Regions from separate parts of the Paenibacillus sp. FSL H7-0756 genome, predicted to be linked through region 1. Evidence: riboswitches for the same ligand, from Rfam matches in the RefSeq annotation. Region 1 holds a riboswitch; each other region holds the start of a gene.

Region 1 (5,348 bases):
GGGGAGGCGATTTTCTCAGCCAGCTCCGGCAGGATTTTCAGAAATTCCACGGTCAGGGCAGCTTGAGTGAACTGTTTGTACGCCTCAGCCTTCTTCTGTAGTGCTCCCGCTTCCGCCGCTCCGGCGAGCTGTACGATCTCTGCATTCGCCTTCCCTTTTGCCAGCTCCGCCTCTGCTGTTGCCAGTCCGCGCTTGGTTGTGGTAGCTGCCTCGGCTTCCGCCTCCAGAATCTGCCGCTGCTTGGCGGCTTCTGCTCTCATGATCGTCGCCTGATTCTCCGCCTGGGCAGGCTTGATTACCGTCGCCTCCAGCTCCTTCTGCTTCAGCTCGACCTCAATCTCCCGGACTGTGCGGTTGGCTTCGGCCTCCATCTGAGTGATTTTCACCTGTTCCGTAACCAGTGACTGCTTGATCTTGTTCTGCTGCAATTCGTACGCCAGATCCGCTTGCGCCTTCTTCACCTCGGTCTCCAGCTTGAAATCCGCCTGCTTAATATTCAGCTCCTTCTCGAACAGGGATTCCTTCGCACGGGCGGCGGTTCCCGCTTCTATGGTCGCCTGATGGGCATTGGCTTTGGCAATGGAGGATTCCTTCTCCGCTTCGGCCTGCTTGATCTGAATGTCGCGTTCGGCTTCGGCCTTGGCAATACTGGCGTCGCGGCGGATACGCTCAATCTCGGGCACCCCCATATTGTCGATGTACCCTTTGTCGTCGGTAATCTTCTTGATGGTGAAGCTGACCACCTCCAGCCCCATTTTGTCGAGATCCTCTGAGCAGGTCTCCCGCATCTTGCTGTTGATTTCGTCTGGGGTCTTGAGTATGGATTCTACACTGAGCTGGCCGATGAGGCCGCGCAGATGACCCTCCACCGAATGCAAAATAATCGTCTCACGGTCCTCTTCCGGCCGGTCAATGAACTGTTCACTGGCAGTGAGAATCGCGGTTGGATCGCTTTTAATCTTAATTTGGGCGACTGCCTCCAGGTTCAGCTTGATGCCTTGACGAGAGAACATGGCCTGCGCCGGGATAACATCGAAGCTCATCAGCATCATGGAGATGGTTTTATTGTTCTGAAAGCCGGGGATGACGAACGTCCCGCCGCCCTGAACCACTCTTTTGCCGCCGAGACCGTATACGATCATGGCCTGATTGGGCGGAACCTTTTTATACGCGGTCACAATACTGGTTAACGCCAGCAGAATCACTACAACAATAGCTCCGGTTACATATAAAATTAACATTTGCTCCGACACTCCCCGTTAGTTATGTTCCATTTCCCGTTCGAACAGAGTGACCGCTGCGATCCCCTTATCCGTCTTCACAATAATCACCCGGTCGCCCCGCAGCAGCTGCTGGCCGGATTCCGCCCGCACGCCGATGGAGCGCATGGTCCCGTGCAGCACATACTTCATCTCTCCCACAGCCCCATCCGCTGCGGCGATGCTGATATACCCGAGCTGGCCGGCCGGATCATAATCCAGTTCACTCATACTGCTGTCATACCGGGTCATCACCCGTGCCAGCACGGTGTAGAGCAGAATGCCCGGCAGCAGGGCAATCAAAGTACAGACCAGCACTACGGCAAGCAATTGCATCCCGCTGTAATTGACAAGCATATACCCCGTGCCGCCCCAGACGGTGACAAACACCATCAACGGAAGAATCGGCAGGAAGCCCGGTCCACCCGCATCCCCGCCCCCGACATGCAGGTGGCCTGCCAGACCATGTCCATGAATGCTGCCGCTGAGGATAAGCAGGAGGCCCACCCAGAAGCAGACGATAAATACAGTAACGATGGTAACCCCTCCTTTCAATGTAATGTGATGATGCATTAGCTGACTATTTGGGTGATGCGGAAACAGACTAATGTGGTACATACAAGACTAATTCGTATTTAAATTGACTAATTAATGTTGTTATATGATTTAATTGTGCTTCTCTCCGTCACTATTTCCTTTAATTTTCACTTTAGGCTGCTTGGTTAGTAGGGGCTGAGACGCAACTTGGCATTGCCGGGATTCAGGTGCACTTGTGCTCTTCATTTGCTCGTTTAGCCAACATTGCCGGGATTCAGGTGCACTTGTGCTCTTCATCCTCCCACTTTCCTCTGCATTTGAGGGATTAATCCCTCTCATTTCCACCTCCAGCCCATTTTCAGCGCAATCTGAGGGATTAATCCCTCTCATTTCCGCATCCAGCCCATTTTCAGCGCAATTAGTGGGATTTATCCCTTTCCTGCACAACAAAAAGACCACAGCAGCAGCAGGGCTCTCCGTGGTCGGTTAATCGATCATGGCGCTCATCCTCTCTCTTCGAGGCTTACGGGGTTAGCTGACGGATTCGGACAGCGAGATTGCCCTACCTCACCAGAGCCATAGTAGCACGCTGGCAAGGATTCACCCCGGGTACTCAGCAGCCCATCCTTAAGCCGCCTGCACCAGTTGGTTCCCCCGTTCCCGTTACGGAATTCAGCCATTTCAAGAACAGTGTCATTTCATTCGGTTGTTGATTGAATCTTACGCCTGCAGCCATTTAATGTAAAACCTCACGGATGACAAAAGAAGCCAAAATTGCTGTCCCTTCGCGAATGAAGGCGCATTCTTCAGCTCTGCTCTTATCCGCCCGGGGATTTGCTCGCGCTATCGTCTGTTTACACCAACATTACTCATCCTCTCACTTACTCACCTACTCACTTACTCACCTAGTCATCTACTCATCTACTCATCTACTCACCTACTCACCTACTCACCTACTCACCTACTCACCTACTCACCTACTCACCTACTCACCTACTCACCTACTCATCTACTCACCTACTCATCTACTCACCTACTCATCTACGTACCTACGCACTTACTCGCCTACTCCACCATTTCTCATTATCCTCACAATGACTTCCTCCTAACTCATCCCTCATCCCCCACCTTTTTTCTCCAGCTCATTATTACAAATTTAAAACATTCACATTTCCGTCACTCGATGCTCATTGTGCAATCTTTCCCTTTGAGCAATAATAGAATCTATAGATTCTATAGCGCCTTTAACTTTTGAAGAAAGGAGGAACGTTGAAATTTGAATTCGAAACTGAATTTGCGGGACAAAAAAAAGGAAGCCACCTCCTACGCCTTAGCCGTAGCGGCCTTCGAGCTTGCGCTTGAGCATGGCATGGACGGCTTCATTGTCGACGATGTTGTTCAGAAGGCCGGGTATTCCCGGCGGACTTTTGCGAATTACTTCTCCTGTAAAGAAGAGGCAGTCGCTGCCTACTTCATTGGCATTATTGCTGTCCAAGAGAAAGAGGAAGAAAATAACCCGCTGGCTGCTCTGCCGCCCGATGCTACACCGCTCGATGCCCTGTACAATCTGCTGAAGCTGCAATTCACCTCGGAGTTCCTGCATAAGCTGCGGCAGTTCGTCTCCCTGGCGAATCAGTATCCGTCTCTGGAGCCTTACATTCTCAATGTCTTTCGGCATTTGCAGATCACCGCCCAGGACACGCTGGAGCAGTTCACCCGTGGACGGTATGCCGATGGATATACCCACCTGCTGGTAGGTGCTGTCTATGGGGCCTTCGTGCCTATCTTGGACGGACGGCTGAATGTCATGCTGCCAGGCGAACAGCTGAGTGAAGGCTCCGATGCCATGCTGTTTGAACAATACCTGAATTCCATGTTTGCTTATTTACGCAACGGCTTCTAAATTCACAGATAAAGAGGAGAAACCATTACATGTCTACCTTTCTATACCGCTTAGGAAAATCTGCTTATGCCAAGCCTTGGGCCTTCATTGCAGTCTGGATCATTGTACTCGGAGTTGTAGGCACCCTGATTGGAGTCAACGGCATTCAATCCAGCTCTGAGATGAAAATTGAAGGCACTGAGTCGCAAAAAGTGCTGGATAAGCTGACAAAAGAGCTGCCCGCTGCTGCCGGAGGGCAGGCAAGCATCGCCTTCACTGCTCCGGAAGGAGAACGTCTCGATACGCCTGAGCGTACTGCGCTGCTCCTGAAGGCCATTAATGATGTGTACAACATGGAATATGTCATCAACCCTATGGAGCTGGCAGCCCAAGCGGCTGCGGCGGCCCAGGGCGCCGGTGCTGACCCTTCCGCCGCTGATCCTTCTGCCGCCGCGGGCCAGGGCGCTGCCGCCGATCCTTCCGCCGCTGCCGATCCTTCCGCTGCGGCCGGCCAAGCTGCCGCCGACCCTTCCGCCGCTGCCGGCCAAGCCGCCGCCGCCGATCCTTCCGCCGCTGCGGGCCAGGGCGCTGCCGCTCAGGCAGCCCCGTTCGGCCCGCTGATGGCCGACGGGATGCCGGTTCCCGGCGTGATGCTGTCGGCTGACGGCAGCATTGCCCTGTTCCAGTTCCAGTTCACCGTTCAGCAGACATCTCTGCCATCGGATGTGCCGGATAATATCATCGATACCGTAGCCGAGGTCGAACAGTCCGGTTCAGGCATTACGGCGATTCCAAGCGACTCGCTCAAAAGCATGCCGGCCATCGGCTCCACAGAAGCGATCGGCGTGGCCGTTGCTGCCGTCGTATTGTTCCTGACACTGGGCTCAGTCGTAGCCGCAGGCCTGCCGCTGCTGACCGCGCTTCTCGGAGTCGGCATTAGCGTCGGAGGTGCGTTTGCCCTCGGCAGCCTGATCCAGATGAACGATATTACACCGGTTCTTGCCGTGATGATCGGTCTCGCCGTAGGGATCGACTACTCGCTGTTCATTGTGAACCGGCAACGCCGTCTGATCCTGGATGAGAAATTAAGCGCAGCGGAAGCAGCCAGCCGTGCTCTGGGCACCGCAGGCAGTGCTGTATTCTTCGCGGGTCTGACCGTTATTATCGCCCTGTGCGGCATGCTCGTCATTGGCATCGGCTTCTTATCGACAATGGCACTTGTGGCTGCGGCCAGTGTTCTGATCAACGTCCTGCTGGCCTTATCCCTGCTGCCTGCGCTGCTCGGACTGGTCGGTGAACGGATCGTAACTGCCAAAGCCCGGACCAAGCACAGCACCGCAGCCAAAAAATCACAGCACAGCTTCTCCCATCGCTGGGCGAATGCCACAGTGAAATACCGCTGGGCCATCATTGTACTCGTAGTGCTGGTGCTTGGCACAGCCGCAATTCCGGTGACCAAGATGGAGCTGGGTATTCCATCCGGCGCCTCGGCGAACCTGGATACTCCGGCCCGCCAGAGCTATGATGTCATCTCCAAAGGATTCGGCGAAGGCTTCAACGGCCCGCTGCTGCTGGTCGCTGAGACGAAGAATCCGTCTGAGAAGATCTCCATGCCAGTCCTGGGCAAGCTGGTTCAGGAGCTGCAAATGCACGATAATGTGACCCTAGTC
Region 2 (5,348 bases), 3.0 Mb from region 1:
TGCCTTCGCACTGAATAAAGGGGAAGTCAATCTAAGGGGGACAAATACTCCAGCCGGGATCTGGGCGCCGCATCTATCCTATGATTCCAGGACGAAGCGGTACTGGTTAGCCTATTCTCATATGTTAAACATGGCAGGCCGTGAATTCAACTCGGATTCCTATGCCATGTGGGCGGAAGATATCCATGGCCCTTGGTCGGAGCCCATCTATCTGACATCCATAGGGTTCGATCCGGCGCTTTTCCATGATGAAGATGGCAAACACTTTGTGTCCATTCTTGAATGGGAGACCCGTGAAGGGTACCAAGCGCCTGGACATATTGTGATCGCTGAATTTGATTTGAATGCGGGGAAGCTGGTTGGACAATGGCACCGTGTGACGCAAGGCTTCACCAGCCGCGGCTGTGCTGAAGCACCGCAGATCTATAAATATAGAGATATGTACTATCTGCTATTAGCAGCTGGCGGAACGGGTTATGCTCATGGTGTTGAGATTGGGCGTGCGGAGCATATATTTGGTCCCTATGAACCGCATCCGTCGGGGGAGCCGATCATCACCTCCTCGCCGCGCCATTTATTTTCACTGGGTAATCCGGATGCCGGGCATTTTGAGATGTATAATCCAGGTTCAATCATGCAAAAAGCAGGTCACGGCTCATTAGTTCAAACCCAAACAGGCGAATGGTACATTGCCCATCTAATGTCACGGCCAGTGGAAGGAACGCTACTGAATCCATTAGGCCGCGAAACCTCGATTCAAAAAATGCATTGGACAGAGGCTGGCTGGCTGGAAATGAAGGATGGATCGAATGTAGCCAAAATGGAAGTTGAGGGGTTAGCAGGTGTTGAACTAGAGGGGGACAGACTCTCTCATGACGTATTTGATGATTTTAACCAGGAGCACTATGATATTCACTTTCTGACTCCATACCGGGAGCAGCAAGCAGCATGGGTGAATACGGTTGAACGTCCGGGTTACTTACGCATTCATGGAGAGAATTCATTCTTCTCACAGATTAATCCGGCGATGTTGGCCACGCGTGCAACCTCCCTCCATTATGAAGTTCAGACCAAGGTGGAGTTTCATCCCGATCATTATTCGGAAACGGCGGGGATGGGGCTATACTATGATTCGAATAATTGGCTGTACGTTCACTTGACCCACTCCGAATCAGAGGGCACCGTTCTATCTGTACTACAGGCCAAGCTGGGAGAACGTATTGAGCTGGTCCACCATTACATTCCAGTCCCTGAAGACACAGCAGAGCTCAAGCTTATCTATCATTCAGGCATCGCGAGTATCCTTTACCGCTTCAGGGATAACGGGGATTGGCAAGCTTTTGTAGAGAATATCGATGCTCTCTATTTGTCGGATGAAGGCGTGAACGGAGAGCCCGGGGAGATTGGCGGATTTACAGGCTTGTTCAATTTCATCGGTTCCGTGGATGCCCACCAGCATGACTCCTTCGCTGATTTTGAGTACTATAGAGTTAAGAATTACTAACAGGAGTGGTGAATGGTTGTGAAGAAAAGTAGACAAACCCCCGTGCTGGTCGCGGCCTCGATCCTGCTCATCATTATCAGCAGCCTGATCCCCTCGGAGCAGTCGGCTTGGCTGGGGGCGTTACAGACCCTTATGCTGGGAGCCGGATTGCTCGGCTGCTGTATGGCCTTTTGGCGGTTTGCCAAGGGCGGTAAGGATGGTAGGAGTGGGAAAGGCAAGAGCTGAGTTCTAGGTAATGGACGGTTGGCGAAGACTGGATCGATGCATCGGATGGTTGAGCTATGTAAGGTGAGCCAGGCACAGTATGGGTGCGTGCTGGTGCTGAGAGTCAAGGACTAAGTCGCGGCGGATGTCGCGGCTTTTTTGTTTTGTAGGCGGACTCAGAGGCCCTTATTTTGTGAAAAGACCGATTATCTCCCCGTTGCGGACTGAGAGGACGTTAAGAGGCTGGGTGGAGCGAAAAATGAGGCATGGGTACATTAAGCGCCTCTCAGTCCGCATGGACTTCAGAATGGTCCCATTTGCCAAAATAGCGGATCTGTAGTCCGCAGCCCGCCCGCCACATCAGACTCCTTCTGCCGCATCCGTATCCTGATTCCGCCACATCCAACTCATTCCGCCGCACTCATTCCTATAGCCCATGCTAATCCCCCGACTCATCCCGCCGAAGGGCGGTGGACCGCAGGCAAGGCCGAATGTGCGGCTGCCATCTGTTCGCGTATTCCTCTTAGCCGGGCCTTCAGCTCGGGAATGCTGCACTCCAGGATCAGGCTGATGTCGGGCAGGGGGAGCTGGATGCCGTACCATAAGGCACTGGCGACATGATCGTCCCATTTAAGCAGGGCAGGAGCGCAGCGGCTACGATCCCGGGTGAGCATGGCACATTGGCGGATGCACTCTCTGTAGGCAGCCGCAGCAGCACCGTCCCCGGAGAGGCTGCCCTTCAGCCATAGTGGATGGAGTGCCACGAAGGTGGCGGTGGTTGCTTGTTCGGCACGGGCGCCTTTTTCCAGCAGCAGACAGCTAAGCGCATAGACGGGCCCGCTATATTGCTGGGTGTAGTGGTTGAATCCGGCAGCAGCTGTTAGTTTGGGCGGTAAGGGGTCAGGCATGTGGTCACGTTCCTTTCTGAATCTATACTGTGCAGTTCATTCCAGTGCGCAAAAAACCGCAGGCAGAGGAGGACCTCTGCCTGCGGTTTTGGGTAACAGGCATAAGACGCCTGGCACAAAAGCTTGGCGGATCAGGGCTCTCTCCTTACGCTTACGAGGTTAGCTGTCGGATTCGGACGGTGAGAGTCGCCCTACCTGCCGGAGACCTGCGCGTGGCATTCTCCTTCGGATTCACCCCAAGTCGGCCAGACGGCCGGATGGTTCCCCCGTTTTCCACATGACGGAAATTCAGCGTGCATGCATTGCTCATTTTCATGAATACACTCATTTGCTTTCAACACGAATCATACACTTTTCGGAGGTGGGTTGTAAAAATGGAAAAGAGTGCTATTCGCCTTATTTTCAGCAAATGGCTGAATGGCTGTGCATAGGGAAGCCAAAACTCACATTTGTAGCAGATTATCTGCCATTTATCTCGCTCAAGCGCTGTTTTTTATTTTTGGCAGACGGCGGTGGGGATGAAGGCCCCTTGTATTAGACTACCACCACAGCGGAACCTTCTGATTCTTCCAGGCAATGATCCGCTTCACCTCACGAACGGTTCCTGTTGTAATCGCATAGTTGCTTCGCTGCGCTGCATGAAGGTCCAGGAAGTGCAGCATCCCTCCATAAGTCCCTACAGCCAGCAGAGTCTCATCCCGATTGACAGCTAAGCCTGAAATAGTGCTTCCGGCATAATAACGCCACAGCTCCCGCCCCTCTGCATCAATGAGCCTCAAGTAGCCATAGGCATCGCCAATCACAACACCATTCTTCAGCGCTGCCGCCGCATACACCCGGGCTTCCTCGTTAACAAGCGGATATTCCTGATCTGCCGGGAGTTCTCCTCCTTCCACATCTTCAAGGGGAACGGCAAGGGTAACGCCATTATAGAAGTGGCAGGAATTGTACCATACGCTATGCTGGTCCTTTGTAAATATTGTATAGTGCGGGTAACTGGATTCCGGATTGAATAGGTGAACCTGCCCTGAAGTTGTGTCATATAAAAGATGATCACTGCCCTGGCTGCCATAGGCAATCCATCTTCCATCCGGAGAGACGGCACCATGCGGCATGTCAATTTCAATATGCTCCAGCTCATCTGCTTTATATTCTTCGAGATCCGGATGCAGCAGCTTCACCTCCCAGGGCTTCTCCTGCGATTGCTGGACCAGGAAAATCCCCTGGCTCGTAACAAGCAATAACGCCCCGCCCCCGTTAAAAGGAATGACCTGCTCCAAGGGTAACGCCTGGTCCAGGCTCTCTATGTCCAAGACGGGAAAGTCCGGGTCCAGTGCTTGAATCGTTCCATTCAGCTCACGCCATGAGAGGGTGGCTACAACTGTACCCTGAAGTGTGCTGTTCATAGAATGCATAATGGTAATCCCCTGAGTTCCGGCGAGCGCATAGAACTGATTATCAGGAGATGCCCCAACCAGGCTATACTCGCCGAATACGGAAATAACATCCTTATGTACAGCCACAACTGCTTTCTTCTCCCAAGGGGTGCCGGTGCTGAATACCACAGCATCATCACTGATGAAATGGATACTGCGGATCGCCTGCATCTCCTTCTGAAAGTGGCCGGAGAGCGGCCACGTTGCCGCCGGCAATTGCGCCCGCAGCTCAGCAATCTCACCGCGCTCATTAGCTCCCCGAATCATCTTATAGATTTTGGCAGCGAGGGCACCGCGTGTATCCTCTGCGGGTTCATTTCCCGCTTTGTCCCAGCCTTCAGTCAGTCCTTTATGTACGAATTGGTTAACGTCGCGCGCATAACGCTGCCCTTCTTCACGCCATTTAGCAGCCTGCTCATCTTGTAGCCAGTTCAATTGATCAGTCCTCCTGTTCCAGATATATATAAATATACATATTTTACATCAATGAATCGCAAAAAAAAGGTGCTGCTCCTCTTGAGAGGAGAGCACCTTTGTGTATATTACAGAACAGCAGCATCCATAAGCTCCTGGAGCTCAGGAAGATTGAAGCCCTTGACTGCGCGGTCCCCGGATACAGTGACTGGAATGCCCATGAAGCCCAGCTTCTCCACTTCCTCCTGATAGACCGAGCTTGTCATCACATCCCGCACCTCGAAGGGAATGCCTTTGCTCTCCAGCAGCTGCTTGACCTGATTGCATTCGCTGCAGCCGTAGGTCGAATAGACAATTACGTTCGCGCTCATTGTTCCACTGCTTCCTTTATCGCTTTTTGGGTAATCTTCCAGTGTGAGGTGTTCCAGCGGACTTCGCTGTCCTCCAGCAGGAAGATTTGCGGGGATTCATGCTTGATCCCGAAATCCTCAGCAATTTGATTGGAGACAGGACGGTCTTCGATCACATGGACAACGGCTGCAGGAGTATCTGAATGCTGGGCATAGGCCTGGAATTCCTCGTTGGCCTTGGCGCTGATCGGGCAGGTGGTGCTGTGCTTGAAGAGCAGTTTTTTGCCAGGCTGCCCGATATATTGCTCTAGTTCTTCCTTGGTGTGAATTTGTTGAATAGACATCGGAGGATCACCTTCCTGGGTAAGAGTTAATGAAACCTGTTGTCAACAATTGTGTTGTTAACAACTATTAGTCATGATTGTAGCATAGTTCAAAATTAAAGCAAAAGTAAAGTTCTGCTTAGCCCGGCCCCTCCCTTGCAGGATGTTGTTAACGGCCCGAGGCCATGCTAATGTGAGAGGGATGAACC
Region 3 (5,348 bases), on a different contig from region 1:
ATTCTGATTCTATTCAAAGAGCAGATACGCCTTCAGCGGGGGATTAGCGTAGTTAGCGGTATCCTTACTATCCTTAGTACAGCCTTGCTGGTTACACGTGTACATTCTGATGGCATTATGACCTTACAAATGGGAGGGTGGGTCCCCCCTTACGGGATTGTATTTGTTGGAGATATGTTCGCTTTACTAATGGTGATGATGGCTTCCATCGTAAGCTTCGCCATATTGCTCTATTCCTTCAGCAGCATTGGAGAGCAGAGGGAGCGGTATTATTATTATACTTTCTTTCATTTTTTGCTGGTCGGGGTATACGGCTCTTTCCTTACGGGAGATATTTTCAACTTGTTCGTCTTCTTTGAGGTGATGCTGATTTCTTCATATGCCCTTATCTCCCTTGGAGGGACCAAGCTGCAGTTACGGGAGACAGCGAAATACCTGCTGATCAATATTGTGTCGTCAACGTTGTTTGTAGCAGCTGTAGCGTATCTGTATGCGGCAGTAGGGACGCTGAATATGGCGCATTTGTCACAGCGTATTGCTGAAGCGGGGCAAGGCGGTATATTGAACGTAATTGCTGTGCTTTTTTTAATCGTATTCTCCTTAAAAGCGGGGCTGTTCCTGTTCTATTGGCTCCCGGGATCGTACGGCGCACCGCCTTCGGCGATCAGGGCACTATTTGGTGCTCTTCTTACCAAAGTAGGACTATATGCCATTATCCGCACGTTCACCCTGATGTTTGTGAATGATACCAGTCTCACGCATAGTTTGATCGCCTGGATGGCTGCGGCAACCATGATTCTGGGCAGCATAGGGGCAGTGGCCTACAAGGATATCCCTCGGATTCTTAATTATAATGTCATTATTAGTGTCGGATTTGTGGCTTTCGGGCTTGCTGCAGGTACCGGGGATTCGCTGAACGGAGTCATCTTCTATCTGCTTCACGATATGCTGGCTAAAGGGCTCCTGTTTATACTGGGCGGATTAATCATCTCCGCAGCAGGAACAGATCGTTTGAGTGGAATGGGAGGCATGATTAAGAAATACCCGCTCCTGGGCTGGATGTTCTTTATATTGACCCTTGCTCTGGTGGGGATTCCGCCGCTGAGCGGTTTTGCCGGAAAGCTGCTGATCATCCGCGGAGCTTTGGATGCCGGTATGCTGACACTGTCTCTTATCGGTCTCGGCTCAAGCTTTATGGTGCTGTATTCCTTAATCAAGATGTTCAGGCTGGCCTTCTGGGGAAATGAACCTCAGAGAGAACTGCCTGCTGTGAACCTGAAGAGAGCTTCTGCTGTCGCCGCTGCACTGCTTGTGCTTGTCATTGCAATGGGTATTGGAGCAGATGCTCTATATGCCTATGTAGCACAGGCCGGAGAGGTTCTGGCTTCACCTGCGGAATACATTCAAGCCATACTGAAGGAGTAGATATAATGGCTCTACAATTCTTGTTTAATCTGTTAGTTGCTTTATTGTGGATGGCAATCAATAATAGCAGCTCCGGCGCCACTTTTCTTATCGGGTTTCTGCTCGGCATAGGGATGCTGCTGTTATTCAGAAGATCCAAGCCTCAGGCCCGGCCATTTTATTTAAAACGCCTATGGTCCATATTCAAGCTGCTGCTGATCTTTATCCGCGAATTGACCATCTCGAACTTTGTGGTAATTTATCATATTCTTCGTCCGAAGCTGGCGATCCGCCCTGGAATATTCGCCTATGAGACGGCGTTAACCTCAGCCTGGGAAGTTACACTGTTGTCTTGTCTAATATGTCTGACTCCTGGCACGCTGACCCTTGATGTGTCGAGGGATGGGAAGACCCTATTTATTCATGCCATTGACATCAAAGATGCTGAGGAAATGGTGAAGCAGATCCGGGGTAATTTCGAACAAGTGATCATGGAGGTGACCCGCTGATGGTCTCCGTACTATTAACTACCGCATTGATCATTCTGGGAATGGCCATACTCGCGTGCCTGTTCCGGCTTCTGAAAGGACCTACCCGTTCGGATAGGGTGGCCGCCCTAGATACGATAGGCATTCATGTACTGGCTATGATTACTGTCATTAGTATGCTGCTGGATACCCGCAATTTTCTTGAGGTAATTCTGGTTATAGGTATTCTGACGTTTATTGGAACCACTGCACTCGCAAGGTATATCGAACGTGGGGTTGTTGTGGAAGAAGGAGGGGAACTGCATGACAGGTGAGTTGTTTAGCTCGATTCTAGTGGTGCTGGGCGCCATTTTTTGCGGCATCAGTGCCTTTGGCCTGATCCGGCTGCCCGATGTCTATCTGCGTTCACATGCGGCCACCAAAAGCGCAACGTTCGGGGTGTTATGTTTACTGGGCGGCGGCTTCCTTTACTTTTGGTTCAAAGATGGAGAGATCAGTGTCAAGCTGCTGCTGGCGATTCTTTTTGTATTCATCACTTCGCCGGTCGCAGGCCATCTAAATGGCCGGGCGGCCTACCGTTCGGGCGTTCCCTTGTGGAAAAACAGCGTACAGGATGATCTGCTGACCCATAAGGAAAGAAGTAAGGAGCAATCTGAGAAATGATATTTGCCGCTGAATTCCTGTAAAGGAAACGGGGGAACCAAAAGTTCCGGGGTGAATCTCGAGAATATCGAGTAGGGCTACTCAGGTCCGAATCCGTCAGCTAACCCCGTAAGCGTTCATGAGAGGGGAATCCTGCAGTGCCTATTGTTGATGTCAACGGAACAACCTTGTATTATGAGATATCGGGTAGCGGTCTGCCCATCGTTTTTATCCATGATTATTCGACCTCCCACCATCTTTTTGAACCACAGGCGGAATATTTCAGTAAGCGCGCGAAAGTAATTGTCTATGATCTAAGAGGAAACGGGCTGTCAGGGAAGATGAATGTTGAGATTGGCCGGATCGTAGACACTCAAGTTGAGGATCTAAAGGCATTATTAGATAAGCTGGATGTAGAAAAGATTGTAATTGTAGCCTGCTCCAGTGGAGCTATACTTGCCCAGAAGTTCGCCTATCTATTCCCTGAGCGGGTGATTACCATGATTTTGGTGGATAGTTATTTTCAAGGTGATTACTCTGCTAGCGGAAGTAAGTTGAAAGAAGCGTTGCAGTTCTGTGCCTGGATTTCTCATTATCTCCCTGCTGAAATGTTTATCAAGCCTTTACGTATCACCTATCACAGATGGCTCTTGGCTTACCATATCTTGAGAAAAGAGCTTATGCATAAACGGACGACAGAATGGATTAAGCAACGCATGGCGTTGAAGTATTCGGACGGTTACGGGTTTGCGCTGCGGCTGCAAATTCCGGTGCTGATCGTGTCAGGTAATCACAATGAGCGGGTGTTAGAGCAAGTTAAAAAAACAGCGGCTAAGTATCCCAAAGCTCATTTAGCGATCATCGAGAATGCCATGTATCCTAGTCACCTATGTCAACCGCAATTATTTAACCGGCTTTTGCTCGATTATCTAAAGGATCAACAGTGTTTTCAACAAGAGCTACCTGGCTGATACTCTCACTGGACACACACCCTTGAAGGTGACGCAGCGCTGTTTATTTACGAAAAGAATCATTACAGGAGCCAGTGATATGTTTACAAAAAGGTACCTTTGGTTTACTCGAAAACTCAGTCTAACCTCATCAAGAATTATTCTTTTAGGTTTTGCTGTAACCATCATTCTGGGGACAATTATGTTGTCCTTACCGGTATCTTCATCCACCGGAACTAGTGTGGGATGGCTAAATGCATTATTTACCTCAACTTCAGCTGTGTGTGTCACTGGACTGGTGGTGCTGGATACAGGAACCGACTTCTCCAACTTTGGACAAATCATTATCCTGCTCCTCATTCAAATCGGAGGATTAGGATTCATGACGTTCAGTGTTCTAATTGCCGTAATTCTGGGGAAGAAGATTGGGCTGAAGGAGCGTTTACTCATCCAGCAATCTTCGAACTCCGTTGAAACACAAGGGGTCGTCCGGCTATCACTAAGCATTGTACTAATCTCATTTATCTTCGAAACTCTTGGGGCATTGTTGTTGACCATCCGGTGGGCGAATGACCTGGGTGTTGCCAAAGCCCTATATTATGGAATTTTCCATTCCATCTCGGCCTTTAATAACGCAGGTTTTTCATTATGGTCGGATAGTCTGAGCCGGTATGTTGGTGATCCGTTAGTCAATATTGTCATTTCATTTTTATTTATCATTGGTGGAATTGGATTTATTGTGATTCTGGATCTATACCGCAAGAGAAGCTGGAAGGCTCTGTCTTTTCACACAAAAATCGTGCTAATCACTTCAGGAGTGCTTTGTTTTGCAGGGTTTCTGGTCATATTTGTCTTTGAGCTTTTTAATACCAGAACATTTGGTACACTCACATGGGGGGAAAGAATCTGGGGTGGATATTTCCAGGGAGTGGTTACCCGCACAGCGGGTTTCAACTCCATTGATATTGGTGCGATGTTACCGGCGTCCCAGTTCTTTATGATCTTTCTGATGTTCATAGGAGCTTCATCAGGCTCGACAGGCGGGGGGATCAAGACGACCACCTTTGCGGTACTCATATTAAGCATCTTCTCAACCATCAAGGGGAATGCTGATGTGCAGCTGCTAAAAAAACGGATACCTCAAGATCTTATTTTCAGATCACTGGCTGTAATGACCATCTCCTTAGGCCTTGTTCTTGGAGCAACCTTTTTATTAACAATTACTGAATATACCCGCCATACGGATATTCTTGCTCTTTTATTTGAAGCTACATCAGCCTTTGGAACCGTGGGCATGTCCATGGGCTTAACCCCTGATCTGTCACCAATTGGTAAATGTATCATCATAGTTATAATGTATATTGGGAGACTGGGCCCTTTAACCTTAGCCTTTGCCTTGGCACAAAAAAGTGTTAAACAGAAGTACCGTTACCCAGAGGACAAGTTGCTGATTGGTTAGTAAGTAAGGAGTAGTTGGAACTGATTGAAAGGAGAAGTTCTTCCGTTTACGGGTAGAACTTCTCCTTTTTTATCTTCATTTTTATAGTAGAAGCTTCTCCATAATCATCACATCAATAAACGTTTTGTCTATAATCCCCTGCTTCTCCAATAGACCAACCTGCCGGTAGCCCATCTTCCGATACAACCCTTGACCACTCTCATTAAACGGGAAGGTAAAGAGAACGATTTTATAAAAGCTATTTTCCTTGGCCACCTTGTGCAAAGAATCCAGGAGCGAGTTGCCTACACCTTGGCCACGGAAGCGGCGATCAATGTAAACGGACAGGTCAGCTACCCCGTTATAAGCGCAGCGGAGGGAATAGGGATTCAGGGAGGCCCAGCCAATCACTTCACCTTCTCGTTC

Evidence for each region. Region 1 has a riboswitch for cyclic di-AMP ahead of NST04_RS13780 (hypothetical protein). Riboswitches for the same ligand answer to the same signal wherever they lie in the genome.
Region 2: another riboswitch for cyclic di-AMP. It lies ahead of NST04_RS00790 (hypothetical protein); the one in region 1 lies ahead of NST04_RS13780 (hypothetical protein).
Region 3: another riboswitch for cyclic di-AMP. It lies ahead of NST04_RS19415 (alpha/beta fold hydrolase); the one in region 1 lies ahead of NST04_RS13780 (hypothetical protein).

What each region holds. Positions count from the first base shown of each region.
Region 1 covers NZ_JBBOVT010000001.1:3,158,497-3,163,844, reverse strand. The annotation lists gene NST04_RS13785 (flotillin family protein) at 1-1,241, opposite strand, end outside; gene NST04_RS13780 (hypothetical protein) at 1,260-1,814, opposite strand; cyclic di-AMP (ydaO/yuaA leader) riboswitch at 2,302-2,484, opposite strand; gene NST04_RS13775 (TetR/AcrR family transcriptional regulator) at 3,073-3,699, shown strand; gene NST04_RS13770 (MMPL family transporter) at 3,729-5,348, shown strand, end outside.
Region 2 covers NZ_JBBOVT010000001.1:180,995-186,342, reverse strand. The annotation lists gene NST04_RS00800 (family 43 glycosylhydrolase) at 1-1,504, shown strand, start outside; gene NST04_RS00795 (hypothetical protein) at 1,523-1,729, shown strand; gene NST04_RS00790 (hypothetical protein) at 2,161-2,616, opposite strand; cyclic di-AMP (ydaO/yuaA leader) riboswitch at 2,751-2,920, opposite strand; gene NST04_RS00785 (hypothetical protein) at 2,894-3,154, shown strand; gene NST04_RS00780 (WD40 repeat domain-containing protein) at 3,156-4,487, opposite strand; gene NST04_RS00775 (glutaredoxin family protein) at 4,595-4,837, opposite strand; gene ytxJ (bacillithiol system redox-active protein YtxJ) at 4,834-5,160, opposite strand.
Region 3 covers NZ_JBBOVT010000002.1:589,128-594,475, reverse strand. The annotation lists gene NST04_RS19435 (Na+/H+ antiporter subunit D) at 1-1,425, shown strand, start outside; gene NST04_RS19430 (Na+/H+ antiporter subunit E) at 1,431-1,913, shown strand; gene NST04_RS19425 (Na(+)/H(+) antiporter subunit F1) at 1,913-2,206, shown strand; gene mnhG (monovalent cation/H(+) antiporter subunit G) at 2,196-2,555, shown strand; cyclic di-AMP (ydaO/yuaA leader) riboswitch at 2,553-2,685, shown strand; gene NST04_RS19415 (alpha/beta fold hydrolase) at 2,693-3,505, shown strand; gene NST04_RS19410 (TrkH family potassium uptake protein) at 3,585-4,943, shown strand; gene NST04_RS19405 (arsinothricin resistance N-acetyltransferase ArsN1 family A) at 5,025-5,348, opposite strand, start outside.